DNA from 3 places in the Streptomyces sp. NPDC051105 genome. Region 1 is predicted to be linked to each of the others. Evidence: riboswitches for the same ligand, from Rfam matches in the RefSeq annotation. Region 1 holds a riboswitch; each other region holds the start of a gene.

The links. A riboswitch is a leader RNA that binds a small molecule or an ion and turns the genes downstream of it on or off. The one in region 1 is predicted to bind cyclic di-AMP.
Positions count from the first base shown of each region.
Region 2: it holds a riboswitch for cyclic di-AMP, as region 1 does, so the genes downstream of both, AB0N16_RS38880 (C40 family peptidase) here and AB0N16_RS03225 (M23 family metallopeptidase) in region 1, are expected to answer to the same signal.
Region 3: it holds a riboswitch for cyclic di-AMP, as region 1 does, so the genes downstream of both, AB0N16_RS07235 (NlpC/P60 family protein) here and AB0N16_RS03225 (M23 family metallopeptidase) in region 1, are expected to answer to the same signal.

Region 1 is NZ_JBFBBR010000001.1:712,598-716,493, reverse strand. It holds gene AB0N16_RS03230 (pitrilysin family protein) at 1-1,048, shown strand, start outside; cyclic di-AMP (ydaO/yuaA leader) riboswitch at 1,295-1,458, shown strand; gene AB0N16_RS03225 (M23 family metallopeptidase) at 1,471-2,226, shown strand; gene AB0N16_RS03220 (GntR family transcriptional regulator) at 2,856-3,551, shown strand; gene AB0N16_RS03215 (HPr family phosphocarrier protein) at 3,878-3,896, opposite strand, start outside.
Region 2 is NZ_JBFBBR010000024.1:101,765-105,660, reverse strand. It holds gene AB0N16_RS38900 (8-amino-7-oxononanoate synthase) at 1-9, shown strand, start outside; gene AB0N16_RS38895 (DUF397 domain-containing protein) at 69-296, opposite strand; gene AB0N16_RS38890 (helix-turn-helix transcriptional regulator) at 306-1,166, opposite strand; gene AB0N16_RS38885 (ATP-binding protein) at 1,379-1,837, shown strand; gene AB0N16_RS38880 (C40 family peptidase) at 1,871-2,344, opposite strand; cyclic di-AMP (ydaO/yuaA leader) riboswitch at 2,348-2,561, opposite strand; gene AB0N16_RS38875 (hypothetical protein) at 2,893-3,201, opposite strand; gene AB0N16_RS38870 (ATP-dependent Clp protease proteolytic subunit) at 3,209-3,844, opposite strand.
Region 3 is NZ_JBFBBR010000002.1:731,645-735,540, reverse strand. It holds gene AB0N16_RS07240 (DUF1996 domain-containing protein) at 1-830, opposite strand, end outside; cyclic di-AMP (ydaO/yuaA leader) riboswitch at 1,239-1,413, shown strand; gene AB0N16_RS07235 (NlpC/P60 family protein) at 1,422-3,587, shown strand; gene AB0N16_RS07230 (NAD-dependent epimerase/dehydratase family protein) at 3,608-3,896, opposite strand, start outside.

The DNA of each region.
Region 1 (3,896 bases):
CCCCGCCTCCCGCCTGGGCAAGGGACTGGGGCTGCTCTCCGACGCGCTCAGGGCACCCGCCTTCGCCGACAGCGAGGTCGAACGACTGGTCCGTAACCGCCTCGACGAGATCCCGCACGAGCTGGCCAACCCCAGCCGCCGGGCCGCCAAGCAGCTCTACAAGGAACTGTTCCCGTCGACCGCGCGGATGTCCCGTCCGCGCCAGGGCACCGAGGACACCGTAGAGAAGATCGACGCGGCCGCCGTACGCGCGTTCTACGACCGGCATGTGCGGCCCGCCACCGCCACCGCGGTCGTCGTCGGCGACCTCACCGGCATCGACCTGGACGAACTGCTCGGCGAGACCCTGGGCGCCTGGCGCGGCTCCACCGCCCAGCCCCGGCCGGTGCCCCCGGTCTCCGCCGACGACACCGGCCGAGTCGTCATCGTGGACCGCCCCGGAGCCGTCCAGACGCAGCTGCTCATCGGCCGCGTCGGCGCCGACCGGCACGACCGCGTCTGGCCCGCCCAGGTGCTCGGCACCTACTGCCTGGGCGGCACCCTCACCTCGCGCCTGGACCGCGTCCTGCGCGAGGAGAAGGGCTACACCTACGGCGTCCGAGCCTTCGGGCAGGTCCTGCGGTCCGCCCCCGACGGCAGCGGCGCCGCGATGCTCGCCATCAGCGGCTCCGTGGACACCCCGAACACCGGCCCGGCGCTCCAGGACCTGTGGACGGTGCTGCGCACCCTCGCCTCCGGGGGCCTCACGGACGCCGAGCGCGACGTCGCCGTGCAGAACCTCGTCGGCGTGGCGCCGCTCAAGTACGAGACGGCGGCGGCCGTCGCCGGCACCCTGGCCGACCAGGTCGAGCAGCATCTGCCCGACGACTTCCAGGCCACGCTCTACCGGCAACTGGCCGCGACCGGCACGGTGGAGGCCACCGCGGCGGTCGTGAACGCCTTCCCGGTCGACCACCTGGTGACCGTCCTCGTCGGCGACGCGGCGCAGATCAAGGAGCCCGTCGAGGCCCTCGGCATCGGCGAAGTGACGGTCGTCGCCGCGGAGTAGGCGGAGTAAGCCGAGCGAGGCGAGCGGCGAAGCAAGCCGCGCGTCCGGACGAGCGGCACGCGCGCGTGAAGCGGCCCTGGTGACTGTTGCGTCACCAGGGCCGCCGAATGTCCGAATTGGGGCGGAGGTTGCCTGTCTGCCCTGTGGGATGCGCGACAAATGACGTGATCCGTTTGAGCATTGCGAGGACGTCCTCGTAGGTTCTTCCGGGCTGTCCGTCAGGCAATGCGCCGCGCCCGCGGCACCGGACAGCCATCGCCGAGTCCCCGTACGGCGCGAGCCAGGGGAGCCGGGGACCCACACAGTCCCTGGGGTGAATCGGGCGCCCGCGCGAGCCGCGAGGGGGCCCGTAGGAGACCTTCCTGCTCCGAACCCGTCAGCTAACCCGGTAGGCGAGAGGGAAGGAAAGGACCAGCCTCTACATGGCGTTCATGTGCGCCTCCGGGAAGCACCGTCGTCCCGGCCGGGTGAAGCGCACCACCGCGCAGGCCGCCGGTATCGCGGCCCTCACCACCACCGGTGTCATCGGCACCCTCTCGGCCGCCCCCGCGCTCGCCGCCGAGAACTCCGTCGAGCAGACCGGCCTCACCCCGGTCATCACCGTCAGCGACTCGGTCGCCGACCAGATCGACGCCCAGGCCGCCGCGCAGAAGGCCGCCGCCGAGCGCAAGGCGGCCGAGGAGGCCGCGCGCAAGAAGGCCGTGGAGAAGGCCAAGAAGGAGCGCGAGGCCGAGGCACGCGCCGCGCGGGCGGCGGAGCGCAAGCGCCTCAACGCCTTCGTCCCGCCGATCTCCGACTCGTACGTCTCCACCGGCTACAAGACCGGCGGCTCCCTGTGGTCCTCCGGCGCCCACACCGGCATCGACTTCCACGCCGCCACCGGCACGGTGGTGCACGCGGTCGGCATCGGTACGGTCGTCTCCACCGGCTGGGGCGGGTCCTACGGCAACCAGATCGTCATCAAGATGGCCGACGGCATGTACACCCAGTACGGCCACCTGTCGTCGATCGGCGTCTCGGTGGGCCAGAAGGTCACGCCGGGCCAGCAGATCGGCCTCTCCGGCGCGACCGGCAACGTGACCGGCCCCCACCTCCACTTCGAGGCCCGCACGACCCCGGAGTACGGCTCGGACATCGACCCGGTCGCCTACCTCCGCAAGCACGGCGTGAACGTCTGACCGACCACGGCGGGCACGCCTGGCGCGCGGTACCGCACGCCCCGCGCGGGTTACGGCGCGCACGCCCCCGCGCGGCCATCGCGTGAGCGCGGGGAGTGGGGCGCGGGGCGCGGGGCGCGGGGCGCGCGAGCGTGACACCACGGCGTGCGCGTTCTGCGAGAACCCGGCGTGCGCCCCACCCGTGCGTCCCCGGCGTGGATGCCTCCCGGCGCCCCCGGCGTGGACCCCTGCCGCGAGCTCTCAGCGTGCGCCCCTCCCGCGCGATCCCGGCGTGCGCCCCACCCGCGCGTCCCCGGCGTGGATGCCCCCCGGCGCTCCCGGCGTGGACCCCACCCGGGAGCCCCAGTGTGGACGCCCCGCCCCGAGCGCCGCACGAAGGTGTTTCCCCGCGGGCGCATCACACACCTCGATCACGCGCCCCCCGGCGATGAACATGTGACGCCACAGGGCGACAGCCCCGAAGCCCCGGCCGCTCCCCGAGCCGGGGCTTTCGTCGTTTTCGTGACCCCGGTGTCCAAAAAATATGCATGGATTCAGGGCCGCCGTCGGAAATTCCAGCCCATTGCAATAGAGTCACGGAACGGACGCCACTCGGCGGCGTTTCACGGGGATTAAGGCGGAGGTCGGACATGCGTATTCCGGCGCACTCGGTATGCACGGCGATCCGGGACGACATCGTCGCGGGTGTCTACGAGCGCGGCAGCCGGCTCACCGAGGAACTCCTGGCCCGTCGCTACGGCGTCTCGCGCGTCCCCGTCCGCGAGGCCCTGCGCACCCTGGAGGCCGAGGGCTTCGTGGTGACGCGCCGGCACGCGGGTGCGTGCGTCGCGGAACCGACCGAGCAGGAGGCCGCCGACCTGCTGGAGATGCGCCTGCTCCTGGAGCCGCTCGGCGCCTCCCGGGCCGCCCAGCGTCGTACCGAGGCCCACCTCAAGGTGCTGCGGGGACTCGTCAGGCTGGGCCAGGAACGGGCCCGCAGGGGCGGCAGCGAGGACCTGCGCTCCCTGGGCGGCTGGTTCCACGAGACGCTCGCCCAGGCCACCGGAAGCCACGCCCTGACCTCGACACTTACTCAGCTGCGGCACAAGATCGCCTGGATGTACGCCGTCGACGCGCCCGCCAACCCCGTGGAGTCCTGGGCCGAGCACGGCGCCATCGTGGACGCCGTGACGCGCGGCGACAGCGAGCGCGCGCGGGCGATCACCGCGCTGCACACCGAGCGGTCCGCGGTCTCCCACCGGCTGCGCTTTTCCGGCGGCACGGACCGGGCGAACGGTGTGAGGACTTCGCAACACCCAGTAAACATGTCGGGCCTGCGGCATTAACACGGGCACCGTATACAAAGACGTGTTATTCGGTGGAGCGGTATTTTCGTTGCCCTCTGTCGGTCTCTGCCGTCCCTATTTCGCGCGCGTCCGGAATTTCCGGTGGCGCGTCATCGGCGTGCCCGATGGGGAATTGACTAAGCCCGGCGCGAAGTCCCGCCCCGTATAAAGCGTGGCCCTTCGTGAAGACCGGCGCCGAGCGAGGTCACGGCGGCGGGAACGGCGGAGGCCGGCGGCCGGAACGGCGGAGACCGGCGGCGGAAACGGCGGAGGCCGCGCCGCCCCTGTAGGGACGTCGCGGCCTCGCCGTGCGGGCGCTATGGCGCTCAGACGGTCTCGGGGAGC
Region 2 (3,896 bases), on a different contig from region 1:
CGACCATGAGTCGGCGTGACACGGCCGGGTCTTGTCCGAATGCGGATACGGAGTCGGTTACGGGCTGATCAGCCGGTGAGCGCCGACACGAACCCCGCCCAGCTCCCGGGGGAGAAGAGCAGCGCGGGTCCGGCCGGATCCTTGGAGTCGCGCACGGCGAGCAGTCCGGTCAGCTGACCGGAGCGCGGCCGTGCCGTCTCCACACAGTTGTTCGCTCCGGTGCTGTAGCTGCTGCGCAGCCACCGCAGTCCGTGCAGATCAGCACTTGAAGGTACGTTCCGAGGCAGTGCAGTCATGGTGCCTCCTTACGCGCCGTCACCTATCCCGGCGATGTAATCCAACGAGTCCTCGGGCGAAAGGGCGTGGATCTGAAGGGCGTTGAAGGCCTCCGCGTAGGCCTGGAGGTCTTCTTTCCGTTCGAGATAGAGGCTACTCGTCAACTGGTCGAGAACAACCACATCCAGATCAGAAGTGCTCGGAAATGAGAAGATTACGAAAGGCCCGGTGATGCCAATATGGGCTCCGGCCGAGAACGGCAGCACCTGGAGCCGTACCTGGGGCAGCCGGGCCGCCTCCACCAGCCGCTCCAACTGTCTGGCCATCACGCCGGGCCCGCCGACCTCCCGGCGCAGCACCGCCTCGTCAAGCACTGCGCTCAGCTCCAGCGGCGGATGGTTGCGCAGCACGTCCTGCCTGGCCAGACGCACCTTCACGAGGGCGTCCAGCGCCTCGTCGTCGAGCCCGTCGACGGCCGCCCGGGTCACGGCACGTGCGTACTCGGGGGTCTGCAGCAGCCCCGGTACGACCGAGGTCTCCAGTGTGCGCATCGCGCTGGCCTGGGACTCCAGACTGATGAAATCCCGGTAGGTGGGCGGCAGCACCCCACGATAGGCGTGCCACCAGTGGTGCCGCCCGGCGGTGTCCTCCGACCCCGCCAACACCAGCAGTAACTCGCGCAGTTGCCCCTCGATCACGCCGTAGGCGTCCAGGAGTAACCGCACATCGGCCGGTTTCACACCGCTGGCGCCGGTCTCGATCCGGCTCACTTTCGACTGATGCCAGCCCACCAGACGGGCGGCCTCACCGCTCGTGAGGCCGGCGCCGGTGCGCAGTGAGCGCAGTTCGGCGCCCAGTTTCCGGCGGCGTACCGCGGGACCGTTCTGCATGGGCTACTCCTTACTCCTCCCGAGCCGCCCAAATACGCTCTGGGGTAGCAGAGTTCACCGCATCGAGCGACAGATATATGCATATCTTGGTGGATCGCTCCCCTGGCTGCCCTGGTAATGGCAGTCTGACGGAGAAGCACCAGTCCGGGACCGTACTCGAACCATCCGCACCGTGTCGGGCTCCGGTCCCGTGGGAAAGGGACGACGTCGCCATGGCAGACCACCTGGAAGCATCCGTCACTCTGCCGAGCGATCCCGCCTCGGTCTCCGCGGCCCGCTCCTATGTGCTGGGTACTCTCGCGGAATGGGGGCTGCCACCGGAGACGGAGACCGCGGACACCATCCGCCTCATCGTCTCCGAACTCGCCACCAACGCGGTGCAGCACACCTTCGGGCAGTCACCCACCTTCACGGTGGGCCTCGTCCTCGACCGTGACGAACAGCTGCGCATCGGCGTCACGGACAGCCATCCGCGCTTCCCCAAGAGACTCCCGGCCGCGGTCCAGCAGGACAACGGGCGCGGCATGGTCATCATCCGCTGGCTCACCGCGGAGTGCGGCGGCAAGCTCCGGGTGCGCCCCACCCGGGAGGGCGGCAAGACCGTCCTCATCGAACTGCCCTGGGCAGTCCCGGCCGGCACGGTCACCGCCGCCGGCCAGCAGGAACCGTAGCCCCGAGTTCCCGCCGGCCGGCCGCTGGGTGGGTCAGCTGACCCGGCCGTACCAGACGCTTCGCGTCCAGATCTTCTGGAGCTTCACCACGTCCCCGGTCTTCGGGGCGTGCCAGATCTTTCCCTTCCCGGCGTAGATGCCGACGTGGTACACGCTGGAACCCGAGTGGAAGAAGACCAGGTCCCCCGCCTTGCGGTGGCCGGCCGAGATATGACGGGTCTTGTTGTACTGCTGGGCCGCCGTACGAGGCAGCTTCTTGCCCGCCTTCTTGAATGAGTACAGCGTGAGCCCGGAGCAGTCGAACCGGTTCGGTCCGGTGGCACCCCACCTGTAGGGCGAGCCCTTCTTCGAGGCCGCCACCTGAAGTGCCTTCGTCGCCATCGTGGCGGCCGAGGCGTCGGAGGCGACGCCAGGGATCACGATGGAGCCGCCCACGGCGGCGATGGTGAGCGCCGAGGCCGTGCCAGCCCGTGCCATCAGCGACGGGACACGATTGAGCGCAGTCATGCGCAACCCTTCGTCAGCCGCCTGTGAAGGATGACCTGTCGGATTCGGGCTGGCGAAGTTGCCCGGCCGCGTTGCCACGGCTTCACCCCAAGGGCTGCGCGGGCCGGTCATGGTGCGACCGTTCCGGCGACCCGTCGTGCTTGGGTCCTCCACTCCTGCCGATCCACTTCCGTCGACCGGGCATCCGGACGGCGGCAGGACTCGGCGTCCGCCCGGATCGCCCCGCCGTGGTGGCGGGGGCTTGTCGTCAGACAGGGATCTTCACTCACGCCTGTCCGAAAATCCCAACGGAACCGAGGATTTGTGGGGTTACTCACCACCCACCCGTTCGGGTGGACAGCACTGTGTTCGATTAGTCGTCAACTGCCCGACGTAGCCCCGGACCTGCACCGAAGCCTTTCGCGGGCACCGTCGGGCACGCACCTTGAGCGGCTCCGGCGGTCAGGTAAAACCACGCCATACTCCGCCGAACAGCGGTAACCCCTTTGGGTCGTTTCAACTCCTGGCCGGTCGACCGGTGGACGCGTCGCTCCGGACTTCGCCAGGCGTCACCGTACGCAGTCGGGCGGGAGTGCGACGCGCGCGGTCCGGCGTTCGCCGTCGAGCACCCGCAACGCCCGTGCCAGCGTGTCCCCGTGGAGCTCCGTCTCGCCCCGCCGATGCATCAGGGCGAGTGCGTCGCGCAGCTCGGACGCCGCGCGCACCAGCGCCTGCGCGGCGCGCAGCCCACGATAGGTGTCCTCGTTCTGCGCCGGGTTGATGCGGCCCAGCAGGTCGACCACGTCCAGATAACGGTCGATCAACTCGCCCTCGGCGCGGGTCAGCGCGGGCAGCGGCGGCAGCTCCGGTGGCAGCATCGGCCGCTCACCCCGCGTCCGGCAGGCCGAGCGAGGCCCTGCGGCTGGGCACGATCCGGTCCACCAGCCCGTACGCCAGCGCCGCCGGCGCGTCCAGCATCAGGTCCCGCTCCAGGTCCTGGTGGACCTGGGCGGGTGCCCGTCCGGTGTGCCGGACGAGCATCTCCTCGAGCAGCTCGCGGATCCGGTCCAACTCCGCCGCCTGGATGACCAGATCACTCGGCTGGCCCTGTACCGGCCGTGGCAGCGACGGCTGCTGGAGCACGATGCGCGCACCCGGCAGCACGGACCGCTTGCCCGGTGTGCCCGCCGCGAGCAGCACCGCGGCCGACGCCCCGGCCTGCCCCAGACAGATCGTCTCCACGTCACAGGTGACGTACCGGAGGGTGTCGTAGATCGCGGCCATCGCGCTGAACGAGCCACCCGGCGAGTTGATGTACAGCGAGATGTCCCGCTCCGGAGCCGCGTGCTCCAGGTACATGAACTGCGCCATCACGTCGTTGGCCGAGGTCTCGTCGACGGGCGCGCCGAGGAAGACGATCCGCTCCTCCAGCAGCTTCGAGTACGGATCCAGGGTGCGTTGTCCGGTGCTGGTGCGTTCGGTGAACTCGGGCAGGACGTAGCGGGCGGACGGTCGGGTCATGGCGTACCCCTCCTCGCGGCTGAGCTGTCTCAGCGGCCGGTCTCTCCGTAAG
Region 3 (3,896 bases), on a different contig from region 1:
TGCAGCCGCAGCACGGGCCAGTAGTACGTGGACTTGTCGCCCTGGTCCGCACAGCTCGTGTCGGCGTTCGCGAGGTCGTCGTCGCTGGCGAAGGCGTTGTTGGACTGGTTACCGATGTAGTCGTGGAAGTGGTGGGCGCCGTTGGAGACACCGGGCGCGACGATCACGTTGTCCGAGTTGAACAGGCCGTTCGCGTTGACACCGCAACTGGAGGCGAAGGTGCCGGTGGAGCCGCCGGGCTGCTCGGCCGGGGTCGTGACATTGGGCTGGACGCTGGTGATGTCGGCGTAGTCAGCGGCGACGGGGCCGTTGCCGCCCTGGCCGCCGACGCCGGCACCGGCACTGGCACTGGCACTGGCACTGGCACTGGCACTCTGGCTCGGCGTGGCGCTGTCCTGCGGCGCCGTCGACTGCCCGGCGCCCTGGTCGGAGGAGCGCAGGGTGCAGGCGGCGAGGTCGTCGAGACCCTGGGGGCGGTCGCCCTCGCGGTCGAGGGCGTCGGCGATGCGCTGGAGGGATTCGGACCGCTTCTCCTTCAGCGGATCCAGGATCGTCCGGTCGGCGAGGCCAGGGTTCTGCTCGATCTCCGCGGCCGACTCCTTGAGCTGCTGGTAGGCGGCCGCGATCTGCTGGTCCAGCTGCGCGAGTTCACCGTCGACGTCGGCCCGGGCCGCGTCGGGCACGTCCGTCAGCCGGCTGCCGACGTCGGGACAGTAGACGGTGGGCGCGGACAGCACCTGGGCGGTGGCGGCCTGCCCGGACTGGTCCGAACCGCCTTCGGTGGCCGAGGCGTAGACGTTCACCCCGACCAGTACTCCGCCGCCGAGCATCAGGGCGACCGCTGCGAAGGTCGCGCGTTGTGCACCGGTCGGGCGTCTGCGCCTGTTGGGTCTCAAGGTCGTTCCCCTGCGTGTCGTGGTCGGCCGGACATGGAAATCCCCCGCCCTATACGCGGCAGGGCGCCACCGTGTTCAACAGTCCCGGAAATTCACGGTGACCTCACAGAAAGCGGGCCCCTCAGGCAACCGACGGCACTGCTCCGACGGCCGCACGACGGCCGCACGACGAGGATCGGGGTGCTGGCGAAATGCCGTCACGTATGGCCGGATCTCGAACGCTACGACGAACATCACAATTACGTATCGGACATTACGCACTTCAACCTTCACACGAGTGACACAAGTTGGCTAAGTTGACGTCCAAGCCGTTCGGCTCCCCCCGGCGAATCCCGTCGGGCCGCGCGGCCTCCGCCTAATCCGGTGCCCAACGGGGCGTTCCGGAGCCGGGGACCCAACCGAACCACTGGGGTGAATCGGTCAACTGCCCTCAGGGGCAAGGGCCGTAGGGCATGCCTTCCGGATCGACCCGCCCGAACCCGACAGCTAACTCGGTAGGCGGAGCACGGAAGGAGCACGACCCCCATGGCGCCCGAGAGCCGTGACGAGGTTCGACAGCGGATCGACAGCCTCTACGACCAGGCCGAGAACGCCACCGGGAACTTCAACGCCACACGTGCGATGAACGGGGGCTCGCGCTCCCGCGGTGTCCCGCTGTTCAAGCGGCCCCGGCGTGACGACCCGGGCCTCGACAACATCGCCCGGGAGTGGTTCGACGGCGCGCGATCGCGACTGGGGCCGAGCGTCCCGGCGGCACTGCCCTCCGACCGGCAGCCCGCCCGGCCCGGCCCGCGACGACCCGTCAGCGCCATGGCCGCCGACCTGCTGGGCCAGTTGGAGGGCTCCGGCCCGTCCCGGCCGGAGCTGCCCGCGGGGTCGTCCGCCAACAGCGACGTCGAGGTCGTCCGGGAGCTGCCGGAGCGTCCGAAGCTGGAACTGACGGCCGGGTCCCCCGCGGCGCTGCCCCCGGGACCGTCGAGCGCGCCCAAGGCGCCGGCCCCCGCCGCGCCGCAGCGTGCCACCCCGGGCACGTCCAAGACCAAGAGTCAGCTGAAGATCGCCAAGGCGCGCGAGATGCTGTCGCAGCGCACCGGGCAGCGCGCGATCGCGGCGCTCGAACCGGCCGCGCCCGCCCCGGCCCCCGCCGCTCAGAGCCCTTGGCCCACGCCCGAGGCCCAGGTCCCGGCGCAGCAGTGGCCTGCCCCCGCCGGCATGCCCGGCCAGTACGGCGACACCGGCTCCTTCGGGACCGACGCCCTGACCGGTACGGGCGCCTTCCCCGCGATGACCGTGACGGACACGGGTGCCATCCCGGTGGTGCCCGCGACGGACACCGGCTCCTTCCGGGTCATGACCCCGGGCGCCGCCCAGCCCATGTCCCCGGCGGACACGGGTGGCTTCCGCATCATGACCCCGGGCGCCACAAGCACCTTCCCGGCCGTGACCGCCATGGACGCGGGTGCCACGCCGCCCGCGAGTCCGGGCGACACCGGTTCCTTCCGGGTCATGACCCCGGGCGCCACAAGCACCTTCCCGGCCGTGACCGCCATGGACGCGGGTGCCACGCCGCCCGCGAGTCCCGGCGACACCGGTTCCTTCCGGGTCATGACCCCGGGCGCCACCGGCACGTTCCCGATGCCGGACGACACCGGCGCCTTCCCGACCGCGGCCCCCACGAACACGGGCGCCTTCCCGACCGCGGCCCCTTCCGACACCGGCGCCTTCCCGACCGCCGCACCCGCCGTGTTCGCCGCGCCCCTGCCGGGCCCGATGGACACCGGTTCCTTCCCGGGTTCGGCGCCGGCCGCCACCGCCGCCTACGTCAGCGCACCGCCGGCCGCCGCGGAGACCGGCTATCCCGCCGCCGGGTACGGCATGTCCGCCCCCGCCGCCATGCCGTCGGCCGACTTCGGCACCGGCGCCTTCCCCGGCGCGCCCGCCGCCGGCATGGGCGCCTACGCCACCGGAACGCAGCCCGCGGCGGCCGCCTACGCCACCGCCCCGGCGATGCCCGCGTCCCAGGCGCCGACGCCCACGGCGGTGATACCCACGGCGGTGACGGACCCTCCGTGGGCGATGATGGCGTCCCCCGCCGCGATGACCGCGCCCCCGATGGCGATGGCCACCGCAGCCCCGGTCGCCCCGGACCCGCTCCCCACCGCCGCCCCTGTCCCGGCCGCGCCCCCGGTGGTCACCGTCCCCGTCCCGACCGCGCCCCCCGTGGTCACCGCCCCGCTCCCCACCGCGCCTCCGGCCGCCGCCGCGGCCACCTTCGCGCCCGGCACCTTCACCGACACCGGTTCCTTGCTCAGGCCCGGTGTCGCGGCCGAGCCCGGCAAGGCCATGAAGGCGCTGGCGTTCGCCCGGGCGCAGATCGGGCGGCCCTGTGTCTGGGGGGCGACCGGTCCGGAGTCGTACGACTGCTCCAGCCTCACCCAGGCCGCCTGGCGCGCCGCCGGTGTGTCGCTGCCGCGCAGCGCGCCGGACCAGACCTTCGCCGGCACCCCGGTGACGCTGGCCGCCATCGAGCCGGGTGACCTGGTCTTCTTCTTCGACAACGACAGCCACGTCGGGGTCTACGCGGGCAACGGCATGATGGTCCACGCGCCGAGCCCGGGGGCGTCCATCCGCGAGGAGTCGATCTACAACGCCGGGGAGTCGGCGATCCACCGGGTGGTCCGCCCGGCCTGACACCCCCCCCCCCGCCGGGGTCAGACCCTCCTCCGCCGCCGCTTGCGCCAGCTCTCGTGGTGGTCCAGGAGGGTCTCCTCGACGGGCCGGTAGGTGAGGCCCAGTTCATGGACGCTCCGGCTGTTGTCGACGCGGAAGCGGATGCCGAGGTGCTTGCGTATGTAGTCCTGGGTGAGGCCGAAGGACGGGCCGAGGATCCGTACCGGCCAGTGCGGGAGCGCGGTGCGCGGCAGCCGCGGATCCCAGGGACGGCGGGTGCGGATGATCCTGGACATCTCGTGGAAGGACGTCATCGTCTCGTTGGCCACG